4 regions of the Neorhizobium sp. CSC1952 genome follow, and region 3 is predicted to be linked to each of the others. Evidence: predicted binding sites of a transcription regulator. Region 3 holds the regulator's gene; each other region holds the start of a gene.
What was found. The regulator PhoB, encoded in region 3, activates phosphate uptake and scavenging genes when phosphate is short. The targets are predictions, from matches to a motif close to TGTCATNNANCTGTCAT.
Positions count from the first base shown of each region.

Region 1: the regulator PhoB is predicted to act here: its motif matches at 1,418-1,434, upstream of ugpB (sn-glycerol-3-phosphate ABC transporter substrate-binding protein UgpB).
Region 2: the regulator PhoB is predicted to act here: its motif matches at 1,991-2,007, upstream of QTA58_RS09335 (NAD-glutamate dehydrogenase).
Region 4: the regulator PhoB is predicted to act here: its motif matches at 2,303-2,319, upstream of QTA58_RS23305 (bifunctional 2',3'-cyclic-nucleotide 2'-phosphodiesterase/3'-nucleotidase).

Region 1 covers NZ_CP128416.1:1,256,249-1,260,336, forward strand. Annotated here, with positions in the region: gene ugpB (sn-glycerol-3-phosphate ABC transporter substrate-binding protein UgpB) at 37-1,353, opposite strand; gene QTA58_RS06440 (YraN family protein) at 1,478-1,879, opposite strand; gene rsmI (16S rRNA (cytidine(1402)-2'-O)-methyltransferase) at 1,882-2,787, opposite strand; gene dnaN (DNA polymerase III subunit beta) at 3,063-4,088, shown strand, end outside.
Region 2 covers NZ_CP128416.1:1,863,677-1,867,764, forward strand. Annotated here, with positions in the region: gene QTA58_RS09335 (NAD-glutamate dehydrogenase) at 1-1,945, opposite strand, end outside; gene pdxY (pyridoxal kinase PdxY) at 2,119-2,991, shown strand; gene QTA58_RS09345 (carbonic anhydrase) at 3,070-3,744, shown strand; gene QTA58_RS09350 (lytic transglycosylase domain-containing protein) at 3,766-4,088, opposite strand, start outside.
Region 3 covers NZ_CP128416.1:1,066,718-1,070,805, forward strand. Annotated here, with positions in the region: gene QTA58_RS05530 (GcrA family cell cycle regulator) at 194-727, shown strand; gene QTA58_RS05535 (PACE efflux transporter) at 1,081-1,515, shown strand; gene phoB (phosphate regulon transcriptional regulator PhoB) at 1,535-2,218, opposite strand; gene phoU (phosphate signaling complex protein PhoU) at 2,261-2,974, opposite strand; gene pstB (phosphate ABC transporter ATP-binding protein PstB) at 3,018-3,833, opposite strand; gene pstA (phosphate ABC transporter permease PstA) at 3,848-4,088, opposite strand, start outside.
Region 4 covers NZ_CP128416.1:4,788,103-4,792,190, forward strand. Annotated here, with positions in the region: gene QTA58_RS23285 (Lrp/AsnC family transcriptional regulator) at 1-290, shown strand, start outside; gene QTA58_RS23290 (DMT family transporter) at 285-1,118, opposite strand; gene QTA58_RS23295 (TetR/AcrR family transcriptional regulator) at 1,115-1,705, opposite strand; gene QTA58_RS23300 (PilZ domain-containing protein) at 1,912-2,250, shown strand; gene QTA58_RS23305 (bifunctional 2',3'-cyclic-nucleotide 2'-phosphodiesterase/3'-nucleotidase) at 2,376-4,088, shown strand, end outside.

The DNA of each region.
Region 1 (4,088 bases), 190 kb from region 3:
GCGAGCCGGCCCCCTCCCGCATTCTGAAATTGAGGATCAGTTGGCGGCCTGGAACTCGCGCAGAAGCTCGTCGCCACGCTTGACGGCGCTGTCGAGCGCCTGCTTGGCGTCCTTCTTGCCGGCCAGCAGCGCCTGGAATTCCTCGTCCACGACGGTGCGGACCTGAGCGAAGTTGCCGAAGCGGACACCCTTGGAGTTCGGGGTCGGCGTGCCGCGCATGATCTGCTTGATCGAAACGTCGGAGCCCGGGTTCTTCTCGTAGTAGCCCTGGCTCCGGCCGAGTTCGTAGGCGGCATTGGTGATCGGCAGGTAGCCGGTGGCCTGGTGCCAGTCAGCCTGGACTTCCGGCTTGGAGAGATAGGCGAAGAACTTCGAAACACCCTTGTAGGTGGCATCGTCCTTCCCGTTCAGGACCCAAAGCGTGGCACCACCGATGATCGAGTTCTTGGGCTCGCTGATCTCGTCCTCGTAGTACGGCAGCGGAGCGAAGCCGGGCGTGAAATCCTTGGCATTGTTGATGACGCCGGCGCGGCCAGCCGACGAATTCATCGTGATGGCGCATTCCTGGCTGTAGAACATCGTCGCGGCCTGGTCGCCGCCGACGGGACCGCCGTACTTGAAGAGGCCCTCGTCCTGCCACTTCTTCAGGTTCGCCCAGTGCTTGACCTGCAGCGGACCGTTGAATTCGAACTTGGTGTCGAAGCCGCCGAAACCATTTTCGAGCGTGCCGAACGGCTTGTCATGCAGGGCCGACAGGTTTTCCGTCTGAATCCAGGTGATCCAGGCGGAGGTGAAGCCACACTTGGCCGCGCCGGAGGAAACGATCTTCTTTGAGAATTCCTCGACTTCCTTCCAGGTCTTCGGAGCGACTTCCGGATCAAGGCCGGCCTTTTTGAAGACATCCTTGTTGTAGTACATGATCGGCGTGGAGGAGTTGAAAGGCAGCGACAGGATATTGCCTTCGGTGTCCGAGTAGTAACCGGTGACCGGCGCCAGGAAGGACTTCGGATCGAAGCTTTCACCCTGATCGGCCATCAGCTTGTAGACCGGATAGACGGCGCCCTTGGCGGCCATCATCGTGCCGGTGCCGACTTCAAAGACCTGCACGATCGCCGGCTGCTGATTGGCGCGGAAAGCCGCGATCGCAGCGGTCAGGGTTTCCGGATAGGAGCCCTTGTAGACCGGAACGACCTTGTAATCGCTCTGGCTTTCGTTGAACTTCTGGGCGACCTCCTCGAGCTTCTTGCCGAGCTCACCGCCCATGGCATGCCACCAGGTCACTTCGGTCGCAGCAAGCGACGAGGTTGCCGACAGAGCAACCGCGAATGCGGCCATCGAAAGCTTCTTGAACATGTTGACGTCCTCTCCACCTTTGTTGGGGTCGAGGATCGCAATAGGGCCCGGCTGTGACAGCCCCTTAACAGTTTCATGTCAGATTTGTTACATTGCACAGCCATGCAGCAATTTCACGGAGGCATCAGAAAGCATCCGGAAAATGCCGGGGCAGACGGCCCGGAAGCACGGCGACGACGTCGTAGCGCTGCGACAATCGCGCGGCATCCTTTCGTTTCGCCAGCCAGAGATCGCTCGCGGAGCGGATGCGCTTCTGGGTCGTGAAACCGACTGCGTCGACCGCCTCCCGTTCGCCGATCCGCGCCTTGACCTCCACGAACACGACGAGGTCGCCCTTGCGGGCGATGAGATCGATCTCTCCGAGCCTGGTTCGATAGCGGATCGCCAGGATGCGATATCCCCTGGCCATGAGATAAAGTGCGGCGAGATATTCGGAGACGCGGCCACGTCTTTGGGCTCTCTGGCGCTGGGCTTTCCGGCGCTCGGCCCTGCGGCGCTTCAGGTCCGCGTCGTCGTCCGCCGCCACCCTCAGCCCCCGGCCTTCAGTTCCAGGAGCCGCTGGTAGAGGTCCTTGCGGGCAAGCCCCGTGATCCTGGCCGCTTCCGCCGCCGCCCTGGCGGCTGGCATGGCGGAAGAAAGCTCGCGCAGCAGCGCGTCCACCTCCATCTCGCCCGGCGCTTCTTCAGCCTCGGGAGGCGCCACGATGAGGACGATCTCGCCCTTCACGGCGCGGTCGTCGTCATAATAGGCGGCGAGCTCCTCCAGAGTGCCGCGCCGGAACTCCTCGAAGGTCTTCGTCAGTTCGCGGCAGACGCAGGCACGGCGGCTCTTTCCGAGAACCTCGGCGGCGGCGGCAACGGTCGCGCCGATGCGATGCGGGGATTCGAAGAAGATCAGCGTCGCCGGCACCCTCGAAAGCTCGGCCAGCCGGTCCCTTCTTCCCTTGTCCTTCGCCGGCAGGAAGCCCGCGAAGAGGAAGGCGTCGGACGGCATGCCGGAACCCACGAGTGCTGCGAGCGGCGCCGAAGCACCGGGGACCGGCACGACCTTGTGGCCCGCCTCGATCGCCATCCGGCCGAGCCGGTAGCCGGGATCGGAGACGAGCGGCGTGCCGGCATCGGAGACCAGCGCCACGGATCTGCCCTCCTCCAGCGCCGCGATGAGCTTCGGCCCCGCCTCTTCGGCATTGTGTTCGTGATAGGCGAAGGGCCGGTTGACGATGCCGTAACGGTCGAGCAGCACGCGGGTCACACGGGTATCCTCGCAGGCGAGCACGTCGGCGCCGGAGAGCGTTTCGAGCGCACGCAGCGTGATATCGCCGAGATTGCCGATCGGGGTGGCGACCAGATAGAGCGCCGGCTCCAGCGGCCTTGCGGGCACGAATGTATTGGCGACGCGATAGCCGCGCTGCGCGGTCTTCAGGTCATCGGTCACGGGCTGTCACGCGGGGTCGGATAATCATGGCTCTTTATGATGGAGCCGGCCTGCTTCGGCAAGTGAAGCCCGGCGGCGGGGCGATGGCATGTTTTTCTGTGTGCAAGTGCCGGCCGCGATGCGGAATTGGTCCGGTAACCTCTCGTTCACCTCTTGCTTTTCGCCGCCGTTGTCTGCCATTTTGCCCGTCCACATCATACAGTCGGCCTACAAACCCGACAAAAAATACGGGGTCCGGTCTTGCCGGACCGCCACGGTCGAAAGCGGTAGCGTCCATGCGTATTACTCTTGAGCGGTCCAACCTCTTAAAATCGCTGAACCACGTGCATCGCGTGGTCGAGCGGCGGAACACGATCCCCATCCTCTCCAACGTGCTGATGCGCGCCTCCGGCAACAGCCTGGATCTCAAGGCGACCGACCTCGATCTCGAAATCACCGAATCCGTTCCGGCCATGGTCGAGAATGCCGGAGCCACGACGGTGCCGGCGCATCTGCTCTACGAAATCGTCCGCAAGCTGCCCGACGGATCGGAAGTGCTGCTCGCCACCACCTCCGACGGCGCCTCGATGACCGTGCAGTCCGGCCGGTCGAAATTCTCGCTGCAATGCCTGCCGGAATCGGATTTCCCGGATCTGACCGCCGGCAGCTTCACGCATACCTTCAAGCTGAAGGCGACCGATCTGAAGATGCTGATCGACCGCACCCAGTTCGCGATCTCCACGGAGGAGACCCGCTACTATCTGAACGGCATCTTCTTCCATACGATCGAAGCGGGCGGCGACCTGAAGCTGCGCGCCGTCGCGACCGACGGGCACCGCTTGGCGCGCGCCGACGTCCAGGCGCCGTCCGGCTCCGAGGGCATGCCGGGCATCATCATCCCGCGCAAGACGGTCGGCGAACTCCAGAAGCTGGTCGACGATCCGGAAGCAGCCGTCACCGTCGAAGTGTCCGACGCCAAGATCCGCCTGACGATCGGCACGATCGTGATGACCTCCAAGCTGATCGACGGCACTTTCCCGGATTACCAGCGCGTCATCCCGACCGGCAACGACAAGGAAATGCGGGTCGATTGCGAAAGCTTCACCAAGGCCGTCGACCGCGTCTCGACGATTTCCTCCGAGCGCGGCCGCGCGGTGAAGCTGTCGCTGACGGACGGTCAGCTCATGCTGACGGTCAACAATCCGGATTCCGGCAGCGCCACCGAAGAAGTGGCCGTCGGCTACGACGCCGACCCGATGGAGATCGGCTTCAACGCCAAATACCTCCTCGACATCACCGCCCAGCTTTCCGGCGAGGACGCG
Region 2 (4,088 bases), 800 kb from region 3:
GCAGAACCGTGACCTCGCGGGCGGAAAGGCCGGCCAGCAGGACGAGGCGGTTGAAGCCGTCATTGTCGATCAGTCCGTGGAAGGCGGAGAGGAAGGCCTCTTCGAGCAGCGGTCCCTCACGGGAAAGATCGATCTCGCGCCCGTCGTCGAGCTGCAGCTCCATGTCGTGCAGCACGACGAGCCTGTTTTCCGCACCCACATGGATTTCGAACGTCTGCTCGCTGACGACGTGGAAACCCAGATTTTCGAGAAGCGGCACACGGCGGGACAGCGAGAGATGGCGATCCTTGTGGAAGATCTTCAGAGACACGATGTTCGCGGCGTCGATCGGGCGCCGGTAAAAGGCGATGCGGATCGTCTCGCCGGCCGCGCACGCGGCGATATCGGCCAGGTCGGCGAAAGTCTCCTCAGGCGGAAAGGTTTCCTGGAAGGCCTGGGTCACGGAGAGGCGAGGGCCTTCCTTCGCGAGTGCCGCGAAACGCTCTTCCCAGGGCGTCGCGATCAGGCGGATCGTCTCCTCGAGCTTCGCCTGCGGGATACGCGGCGTCTTGCCGCCGCGCCGGCCGATGATCATGTGAACGCGCGCGATGCCGCCTTCCGGGAAGGCGGGGTAATAGGCCGAGACGTGACCCTCATACACCTTGCATAGATAGTTGCCGACCTTCTCGCGGACGTCGGAATTGTAATCCTCGCGCGGCACGTAGACGATGACGGATACGAAACGGTCGAAATGATCGATGCGCGGCAGGACGCGGACACGCGGACGTTCGCTGAGCTCCATGATCTGCTCGCAGAAGCGGGCAAGGAGTTCGACGTCGATCTGGAAAAGGTCGTCACGCGGATAGGATTCCAGGGTGTTTTCCAGCATCCGGCCGGAATGGCTGTCGGGGTCGAAGCCGAAGTGCTCCTCGATCCGGGCAACCTTGGCCCGCAACAGCGGAATCTCCCGGACGGAATGGGTATAGGCCGTCGCGGTGAAAAGGCCGACGATGCGCAGCTCGCCGACGACCTCGCCCTTCTCGTCGAAGCGCTTGACGCCGACATAATCCATGTAGGCGCGGCGGTGGACGACGGATTTGACATTGGCCTTGGTGACGATCAGGAAATCCGGCCCGTCCAGGAATTCCAGGATCTCCGGCGTGGTCATCACCGCGTCCTTGCCCTGGCGCAGCACGAGCACGTCCGGATCGGAGAGGATGCCGAGACCCCGGCCCTTGCCCCGTTCGAGCCTGGCTTCCGGACCCTTGCCGGAATAAACATACTCACGCATGCCGAGGAAGGTGAAATTGTCGTCGCGCAGCCAATCGAGGAATGCGAGCGCCTCGTCGCGATCGGCCTTCCGGCGGCTCGCCGAGTTGTTGAGCTGTCTGGCGGCGCCGTCCAGCACGTCCAGCATCGACGCCCAATCGGTGATCGCCAGATGCACCTGATCGAGGATGAAGCGGATGCGTTCGACCAGCGATGCAGCCTGTTCTTCGGTCAGCGGCGCGATATGGATCTGGATCAGGCTCACGTGATGAGCCGGATTCCCCGGCTGCTCGTTGGAACGCAGCACCGGCTCCCTGCCCGGCTCCAGAAGGAGGATCGGATGAACCGCCATCGTGAGATCCCGATGGGTCGCGGCCACTTCGCCCATGATCGAATCGAAGAGGAAGGGCATGTTCCGGTCAACCACGGTCAATACGGAGACCGGCATACCGTTCGGTTCGATGCCGGGCACGGCCTGCACCGTGATATCCGCTCTGATCCGCGTCCAGGCGTTCAGCCGCTCTGCCGCATGCATGGCCGAGCGGGCCAGCATTTCGGGCGTGTAGTTTTCGAGGTCGTCATTGCTTGCCCGGCTGAACAGGATGAGCGGGTCGAGATGCGGTCCCTTGCCCTCGGCGGCGATCTTGCGCGCGCTTTCGATCTGCTTGTCCCGTTTCGGATTCTGCCTGGCGGCCATGCCCCTCTCTCCTTTTCCGTTCAAAGACCGAATGACTTCATTTCATGTCATCATGCTGCAACGTGGCCGATCCATGTCAGCCCCGATAGACGTTTCATTCTTCCGTGAAGCCTTGTTGACATGACATGGCGAAGAAACCATCAACAGGGCCATCGAAGCCGGAAACCAGACCCATGCAGGATACCAGCAGCGCCGTCATCGTCATCTCCAGCCATGTCGTCCGCGGTTCGGTCGGCAATCGCGCCGCCGTTTTCGCGCTGGAAACACTCGGATTTCCCGTCTGGGCAATGCCTACCGTCGTTCTTCCCTGGCATCCCGGTCACGGCCCCTCCACGCGGCTGACCTTTCCCGAATCAGATTTCGACAAGGCTATAGACGATCTCATCCGCGCGCCATGGCTCGGCGAGGTGAAGGCGGTGCTGACCGGCTATTTCGGCAATGCGGCCCAGCCGCGTTCCGTCGCGCGGCTCGTCCGGGCGCTGAAGGAGAAGAACCCGGACCTCCTCTATGTCTGCGACCCGGTGATGGGTGATCTCGGCGGGCTCTACATTCCTCAAGCCACGGCGGAGGCGATCCGGGACGAACTGATCCCGCTCGCGACGATCGTGACGCCGAACCGTTACGAGCTCGCCTGGCTGTCCGGTGCGCCCCTCGAGACCAACAATGCGATCATGGACGCGGCGGTCGCGCTCGGTCCGCCGCGCATCCTGGTAACGTCGGCCGTGCCGATGATGGCGGGCGGGACCGGTAACCTCTACCTGACCGGCAAGCATGCGCTGCTTGCGGAGCACCGGCTGATCGACAATCCGCCGAACGGTCTCGGCGACCTCCTGGGCGCGCTCTTTCTCGGCCGCATCCTCGCCGGCATGGACGAGGAAAAGGCCCTGCAGCTCGCTACTGCCAGCGTCTTCGAGATTCTCGCCCGTACGGCAAAGCGGGGCGGGGACGAGCTGACGCTGGAAACCGACGCGTCCAGCCTTTCCACGCCCATGGCCATGGTGCAGATGCGCCGGCTGATCCATCCCTTGCAGAAAGGCAGGCGTTAGGTTCGATCCGGCCGGCAGGAGTCTTCGCGCCGCACAATGGCGTTGATCTTCGCAGGGCAGCGCGATAATGCTTGCTCCATGACAGACTTTCCGGCCAAACTTCTGGCGGGCTACCGCAACTTCATGAACGGGCGCTACAGCGACGAACGCGAGCGTTACCGCGTGCTGGCGGAGACCGGGCAGAAACCCCATACCCTTCTCATCGCCTGCTGCGATTCCCGTTCCGCACCCGAAACGATATTCGATTGCGGCCCCGGCGAGCTTTTCGTGGTGCGCAACGTCGCCAACATGGTGCCGCCTTACGAGCCCGACAGCCAGTTCCACGCCACTTCGGCGGCGCTGGAATATGCGGTCCAGGTTCTGGAGATCGACAATATCGTGGTCATGGGCCATGGCCGTTGCGGCGGTATCCGCGCGGCACTGGATCCTTCCATGGAGCCGCTTTCGCCCGGCGATTTCATCGGCCGGTGGATGGCGCTGGTAAAGCCGGCCGCCGAACAGATCCAGAGCAACGACTTGATGACCCAGACAGAGCGGCAGACGGCGCTCGAACGGGTTTCGATCCGAAATTCCATTGCCAACCTGCAGACATTTCCTTTCGTCCGCAATCGCGGAGAGAAAGGCGAACTCAGCATTCACGGCGCCTGGTTCGACATCTCGACCGGGGAATTGTGGGTGATGAACAGCAAGGGGGATTTCGTCCGGCCGAATCTCGACGAGCCACCCGCCGAGGCCGAGCAGGCCTCGGCCTGAGATTTTCGGACAGCTGAGCCCTTAGCGACCGTCGATCTCGGCGCCGATATAGGCGATTGCGCGCTGATAGACGCTTGCGGCATTCCAGCCCTGTATGGCGACGAAGTTCGGCTCTCCCGGCTGATAGCCGGCCCCCGCCCTCCAGCCGTGGCCGCGCAGGAAGTTGGCCGTGGAGGCAAGTGCGTCGGCGCGCGAGCGGACCATGTCGATGTGGCCATCGCCATCGCCATCGGCCCCGTAGCGGACGACGTTCAGGGGCAGGAACTGGGTCTGGCCGATCTCGCCATGGGCGGCGCCGCGGGCCGAAGGGCTCAGATCGCCGCGGGCGACCAGCGTGAGGGCAG
Region 3 (4,088 bases):
AAATCGATTCCTGCAGATTCTCCCGACTCTTGCCACGGAGTCAGCCTCACACTAGGTTAATCGTCAATTACTAGACTGCATGCGGCGGAACTAGTCACCTCAAGCATAGATGTAGTGGGTGTTGCGGAATGATGTCTGCAGCAAAGGTGGAAGGATTCTGCATGCCTGCAACGTCCAAAGGCGGAGAACGGGCATGAACTGGACAGACGAGCGCGTCGAAAAACTGAAGAGATTGTGGTCGGAAGGCTTGAGCGCCAGCCAGATCGCCGCACAGCTCGGAGGCGTGAGCCGCAATGCCGTGATCGGCAAGGTGCACCGCCTCAGCCTGCCGGGCCGGGCGAAAGCCGGCGGCACGGTGGCCACGGGCCGTTCGGCCGCCAAGCGGACCACATCGGCGCCCCGGGCTCCGAACTATGCGTCGCGCGTCGCCACCCGGACCGTCGCCCGCGCGGTCGGCGCAACTCTTCTCAAGGAAGAGATCGAAGTCGAGGCTTTCGAGGAGATGGAATATCGTCCGGCCGCCAATGTGGTGGTGCCGATCTCCCGTCGCCTCGCCCTGACGGAACTCACCGAGCGCACCTGCAAGTGGCCGGTCGGCGATCCGCTCAAGGAAGATTTCCACTTCTGCGGCTGCGACTCCCCGGACAATTCGCCCTATTGCGGCTATCACACGCGGCTTGCCTATCAGCCGGTTCACGACCGCCGCAGGGCGAGTGCCCGGGCCTGACACGAACGCGGCACGAGAATGAATTGAAAGCGGGCTTCGAGATCGCTTCAGACTGCCGACAAAGGTTCGAAAATCTCTGATCGTCTTGCTCAGGCCTGTCCCGAGCATCTGCAAACCATCGATGTTTACAGATCCTCGGCACAAGGCCGAGGATGACGCCGAGCGAGACGCAAGATTTGTCATCAAGCTGAAGCGGGCTTCGAGGCCCGCTTTTTTCGTGTGCATGGCAGCTATGCCCTGCCGCGGCTTGCCGAGCAGTGCGAAAGCACCTATCTCAAGGATGCGAGGACGACCTCCCCCAATATCGGGCCAAAACTCCGGGACGACCCGGAACGAACCCACCGGGGAATATCATGCGCTCGACCCGCGACCGTATCCGCCACGCCATCAGCTTCGAAGTCATCGCGCTTCTCATCGTCACGCCGCTCGGGGCGCTTGCCTTCGGCAAACCGCTCTCCGACATCGGCGTCATCGCAATCGGCGGTGCGACGATCGCGACCGGCTGGAACTATCTCTACAATCTCGGTTTCGACCATCTGATGCGGCGGCTGACCGGCGGCACGCAGAAAACGCCGGCAATCCGCGTCGGCCATGCCATCCTTTTCGAGGTAGGCCTGCTGATCGTGCTTCTGCCCTTCGTCGCCTGGTATCTCGATATCAGCCTGTGGGAAGCGCTGGTCATGGACGTGGCTTTTGCCGTCTTCTACGTCTTCTATGCCTTCGCCTTCAACTGGGCCTACGACCGGCTGTTTCCGCTGCCGGAATGGCAGGAGGCTGAGGCGCGATGACGCGCGCCTCTTCCAGCGATCAGGATTCCATCGAATAACCCGCACCGCGGACGGTGCGGATGACATCCTGCATGTTGGAGAAATTCAACGCCTTGCGCAGGCGCCCCACATGCACGTCGACTGTGCGCTCGTCCACGTAGATGTCGTGGCCCCAGACGCCGTCCAGGAGCTGCGAACGGGAGAAGACGCGGCCGGGCGATGCCATCAGGAACTCCAGCAGGCGGAATTCCGTCGGGCCGAGGCGGACCTCACGGCTCTTGCGATGCACGCGGTGGGTCTCGCGGTCGAGCTCGATGTCGCCGCAGCGCAGAACGCTGGAGAGCACTTCCGGGCGCGCCCGCCGCAGCATCGCCTTGACGCGGGCCATAAGCTCCGGCGTCGAGAAGGGCTTGACCACATAGTCGTCCGCACCCGTGGCCAGGCCGCGGACACGCTCGCTCTCCTCGCCGCGGGCCGTCAGCATGATGATCGGCAGGCGCTCGGTTTCCGGGCGCATGCGCAGGCGCCGGCAGAGTTCGATGCCGGAAACGCCGGGCAGCATCCAGTCGAGGATCAGAAGATCCGGCGTGCGCTCCTGAAGCCTTATCTCGGCCTCGTCCCCCCGCAGGATCGTCTCGACGTCATAACCTTCGGCTTCGAGATTGTAGCGAAGAAGCACGCTCAGCGCTTCCTCATCCTCCACGACAGCGATTTTTGGCAGCATTCTCACCCTGCTCCGTCAGCATTCCGTCATTCGGTGCCGTTTTTACTCGGTAACGGCGCCGAGCGTGTTCGACGTATCGTCCTTCGGACGCTCGCCTTCCGGCTGGGCACCCGTCGTCATGTAGTAGATCGTCTCGGCGATGTTGGTGGCGTGGTCGCCGATCCGCTCGATGTTCTTGGCGCAGAACAGCAGATGCGTGCAGGTGGTGATATTGCGCGGATCCTCCATCATGTAGGTGAGGAGCTCGCGGAACAGGGACGTGTACATCGCGTCGATTTCCTCGTCGCGGATGCGGATCGCTTCCGCCTTCTCGGCGGACCGGCTCGCATAGACGTCGAGCACTTCCTTGAGCTGCACGAGCGCGAGATCGGAAAGGTGCTCGATGCCGCGGGCAAGCTTGCGCGGCACGCCGGTGCCCTGAACCGCGATGACCCGCTTGGCGGTGTTCTTGCCGAGATCGCCGACGCGTTCCAGATCGCCGGCGATGCGCAAGGTGCCGACGATCTCGCGCAGGTCGGACGCCATCGGCTGGCGCTTGGCGATCGTGACGATCGCCTTGTCCTGGATCTCGCGCTCGGCGTGATCCAGGATCACGTCGTCGGAGATGACCTTCTGGGCAAGCGCCGAGTCGGAATTCACAAGCGCGCGTACGGCGTCCGAGCACATCTGCTCGGCAAGACCGCCCATTTCGGAAATGCGGCGGCTCAGATATTTCAGTTCGTCGTCGTAGGCCGACAGGATATGGGTCGATGCCATCTTCTAATCCTCGAAATTGATGTCAGGCGGCACAGCCGGCCGATCAGCCGAAACGGCCCATGATGTAATCCTGGGTGCGCTGGTCGTCCGGGTTGGTGAACATCTTGTCCGTGTCGTTCTCCTCGACCAGCTGGCCGAGGTGGAACATGGCGGTGCGCTGGGACACACGGGCGGCCTGCTGCATCGAGTGCGTCACGATGACGATCGTGTAGTTGGCGCGCAGCTCGTGGATGAGCTCCTCGACCTTGGCGGTCGCGATCGGGTCGAGCGCCGAGCAGGGTTCGTCCATGAGGATGACTTCCGGCGATACGGCGACCGCGCGGGCGATGCAGAGGCGCTGCTGCTGGCCGCCCGAAAGGCCGGTGCCGGATTCATGCAGGCGGTCCTTGACTTCCGTCCACAGGCCGGCGCGCTGGAGGCTCGCCTCGACGATCTGGTCCATGTCGGCTTTGTTCCTGGCCAGCCCGTGGATGCGCGGGCCGTAGGCGATGTTCTCGTAGATCGACTTCGGGAACGGGTTCGGCTTCTGGAAGACCATGCCGACGCGGGCGCGCAGTTCGACGACATCGATCTGCGGATCGTAGATATCGTCCGTATCGAGGGTGATCTTGCCGGTGACGCGGCAATTCTCGATCGTGTCGTTCATGCGGTTGAGGCAGCGCAGGAAGGTGGACTTGCCGCAGCCAGAGGGACCGATAAGAGCCGTCACGGTGTTTTCGCGGACGTTGAGGTTCACGTCGAAAAGCGCTCGCTTCTCGCCGTAATACACGGACACGTCCTTGCCGATCATCTTATGCGAAACATCACTCATCTTCTGGTCCAGCGCCTTTTCAACTGCTGCTTCCGACATCATGTTCATCGTATCTACTCCTTCTACCAGCGACGCTCAAAGCGCCGCCGCAAGAGAATTGCGCCAACGTTCATTACGATGAGGAACAGGAGCAGGATGATGATCGCTCCCGAGGTACGCTCGACGAACGCGCGCTCGGCTTCGTTCGCCCACATGTAGATCTGCACCGGCAGCGCCGTCGAGGGATCGAGCGGCGTGGTCGGATAGTTGGCCACGAAGGCGACCATGCCGATCAAAAGCAGCGGTGCGGTTTCGCCGAGCGCG
Region 4 (4,088 bases), 1.2 Mb from region 3:
CCAACAAGGCGCTCGACTACAAGATGATGGTGATCGTCCACATCTCGCTGTCGGGCCAGTTCGCCAAGACGCTCGCCGAATTCGAGGCGGCGGTGAAGCTCTGCCCCAACGTGCTCGTCTGCTACCTGATGTCCGGGGAATACGACTACATCCTGCGTGTCGCGGCCAAGGACCTCGAAGACTACGAGCGCATCCATCGCGACTGGCTCTCGGCGCTGCCGCATGTGGTGAAGATCAATTCGAGCTTCGCGCTGCGCGAGATCATCGACCGTCCGAACGTGGGGCTATGAGATGCCGATCAGGATGGCACCGGCCGCCACGACAAGACAGGCGGCGATGCGCTTCACCGACAGCGTCTCCCCCAGGAAAAGCCAGCCGATCAGCACGGCGAAGACCACGCTGGTTTCCCGGAGCGCCGAGACCGGGCCGGCCGGCGCCATCGAATAGGCCAGCAGGACCGCGCCATAGGAGACGAGCGACACGAGCCCGCCGCCGACCGCTTTCACCGTCTCGCGGGACCGCGGATCGATGCGGAGATGCCCCCGGATGACCACGAAGGCGATCGCCAGCAGAATGCCCGGCAGCACGAAGACCCAGGTGATATAGGCAGCGGTATTGCCGGAGATGCGGATGCCGATCGCATCGACGGTGGAATAGCCGGCGATCGACACGCCGGTCGCGAGGGCATAGAGCATGGAGCTCAAAGACGCGCGCCCTTTTCCGAGCGCCAGCAGCATGATGCCGATGACGACGCAGCCGACGCCGAGCATGGCGAGCGGCAGCAACACCTCTCCCGCGAAGACCAGGCCGGCGAACGTGACAAGCAGCGGGGCGCTGCCGCGGATGATCGGATAGACCTGCCCCAATTCCCCCTGTCTGTAGGCGGCTACGAGAAGCAGGCCGTAGGCGAGTTGGAAGAAGGCCGAGCCGACGAGGTAAGGCCAGGACTCGGCCGCCGGCAGCGGCAGGATCAGCGCAACGGGAACGGCGGCAACGGTCATGGCAAGCGTCATGACCGTCATCGTCCAGAAGCGGTCGGCGCCGGAGCGCAGGAACGCATTCCAGCTCGCATGGAGGATCGCCGCAAAGAGAGCGAGGCCGATGACGGAGACGCTCAATGCCGGTCACCTTCTGCTGCGATGAGCACGGCCGCGGCTTTTCCGGCGCTCCTTATCGCCTCCTCCCCCTGCCCCATCTCTGCCATCAGGGTGGCTCCTTCGATCAGCATCAGGATGACGCCGGCCAGGCTTTCGGCCTCGCGAGCCGGAACCTTGACGGCGAGAATGTCGGCCATGCGCCGCCGGAGATCGGCTTTCTGCCTTGCCGCGGCTTCAAAGATCGGCGTGCCGGGCTCGGCATATTCCGCAAGCGCATGCGCAAATAGACAGCCATGAAAATCCGGCCGCAGAAACCAGCGCCGGTACCAATCGAAAATGGCATCGATTTTCTGCTCGGGCGATCCCGGCGCATCGGTCAGGCGGTCGAGCTGGTCTTCAAAGCGTCGGGCCCGGTATTCCAGCACTTCGACAATCAGCTGCTCCTTGGAGGGAAAATTCCGGTACATCGTCATCTTCGCCACGTCCGCTTCGGCAATGATGAGATCGATTCCCGTGGCATGGAAGCCCGCCCGCTTGAACAGCCGGTAAGCGGTTTCGACGATGTGCCGCCGCTTTGCGGGGCGTTCGGGAGACGGAGCGGAAGACATACAGGCCTTGTGATGAGACAGGTCTGTATCTTTACATCGATCGGGATCGGCCGTCAAGGGACGGCGCTGGCGTTCGGCTGCGCGCGATCATCAACCGTCCCAATGCTGGACTCTGGCGGAATTCGCTCGACTTTTAGGGATCGCCCTAAACGGATTTCAACGGGCGGCGTGTATCATCCGGTTCGAGAAATAACCGGAGCGATGGCATGACCAACAGCAATGGACGGATAAAGGCCCGCAGCGCCGAGCGGAAGAAGACACGGATCCTCGGCACCGTGAGGTATTACAACCAGGCGACGGAAGGCCGCGTGGTGGACCTCTCCGCGACCGGCCTGGCGCTGGAGCTGAACGGGCCCTTTCATGCCGCCGACGGCAGCCCCGTGAAGGTCGAGAGCAAGGAATTCGGCATCCTTGAAGGGACCGTCAAATGGCGCCGCAGCGGGAGGCTCGGCGTCCAGTTCAACGTGAACAGCAATGCGCTGGCGCAGGTTTCGTCTTATTTCCGCTTCTTCCATAAGGATGTGAAGCCGACGATCGCAAGGTGACCTTCCGGTCGCCGGCGCCCTCGGCGAATAGCCTTCGCAAAGCAGATTCCCCTGTCATTTTACTGATGCACGCGCATGCGATTGCGCTAAGCTGATCTCGGCAAAAAGACCAGAGGGAGATATCCATGTCGTTTCTAGCCGGCTTTCAACCCATGACCCGCCGTTCGCTTCTCGGCGGCATCGCCGCTTCTTCCGCGCTCGTGATGCTGCACCCGTTCGCCGCCCGCGCGCAGGCCAACCAGGCGCATCTGCGCATCATGGAAACGACCGACATCCACGTCCACGTTTTCCCCTACGACTATTACGCCGACAAGCCGAACGACACGCTGGGCCTTGCCCGCACCGCTTCCATCATCGACGGGATCCGCGCCGAGGCCGGCAATTCCATGCTGATCGACAATGGCGACTTCCTGCAGGGCAACCCGATGGGCGACTATATCGCCTATGAGCGCGGCATGAAGGACGGCGACATGCACCCCGTCGTCAAGGCGATGAACGTGCTCGGCTACGATGCCGGCACGCTCGGCAACCACGAGTTCAACTACGGCCTCGACTTCATGTTCAAGGTGCTCGCCGGTGCCGGCTTCCCTTACGTATGCGCCAACCTGACCAAGGGTCAGCTCGCATCCGACCCGAAGAAGGACGAGCTCTTCCTGAAACCCTATGTCATCGTCGAGAAGCAGATCCGCGACGGCTCGGGCGCCACGAGCCCGGTCAAGGTCGGCTTCATCGGCTTCGTGCCGCCGCAGATCATGGTCTGGGATTCGAAGAACCTCGAAGGCAAGGCGCAGACCCGCGACATCGTCGATGCCGCCAAGGCCTGGGTGCCGGCCATGAAGGAGGAAGGCGCCGATATCGTCATCGCGCTTTCCCATTCCGGCATCGACGGCGGCGGCTTGAGCGACCGCATGGAGAACGCCTCTCTCTATCTCGCCGGCGTCGAGGGCGTCGATGCGGTCTTCACCGGCCACCAGCATCTGGTCTTCCCGGGTCCGAAGGATTTCGAGGGCATTGCCGGTGCCGACACGAAGAAGGGCACGCTGATGGGCAAGCCGGCCGTCATGGGCGGCTTCTGGGGCTCGCATATGGGCCTCATCGACCTGCTTCTCGAAAAGGACGGCAAGAGCTGGAAGATCGTCGATTCGACCTCCGAGGCGCGGCCGATCTACCACCGCGACGAGAACCGCAAGATCGTCGCCGACGTCAAGGACAAGCCGGAGGTCATCGCCGCTGCCAAGGAAGACCATGAGGCGACGCTCGCCTATGTCCGCCGTCCGGTCGGCAAGACGTCCGCGCCGCTCTATTCCTATTTCGCGCTGGTCGCCGACGATCCGTCGGTGCAGATCGTCTCGAACGCCCAGACCTGGTACATCAAGGACATGCTGAAGGAAGGCCAGTACAAGGACCTTCCGGTTCTCTCCGCCGCAGCCCCGTTCAAGGCGGGCGGACGCGGCGGCGCGGAATATTTCACCGATGTACCGGCCGGTGACATCGCCATCAAGAACGTCGCCGACCTCTACCTCTATCCGAACACGGTGCAGGCGGTGCTGATATCGGGAGAGCAGGTCAGGAACTGGCTGGAAATGTCGGCCGGCATGTTCAACCAGGTCGAGGCCGGCGCCAAGGATGCGCCCCTCCTCAACAGCGATTTCCCGTCCTACAATTACGACGTCATCGACGGCGTGACCTACCAGATCGACCTGTCGCAGCCGGTGCGCTTCGACAAGGACGGCAAGCTCGTCAACGCCAATGCCAACCGCATCGTCGACCTGCAATATGACGGCAAGCCGATCGATCCGGCGCAGAAGTTCGTGGTCGCGACGAACAACTACCGCGCC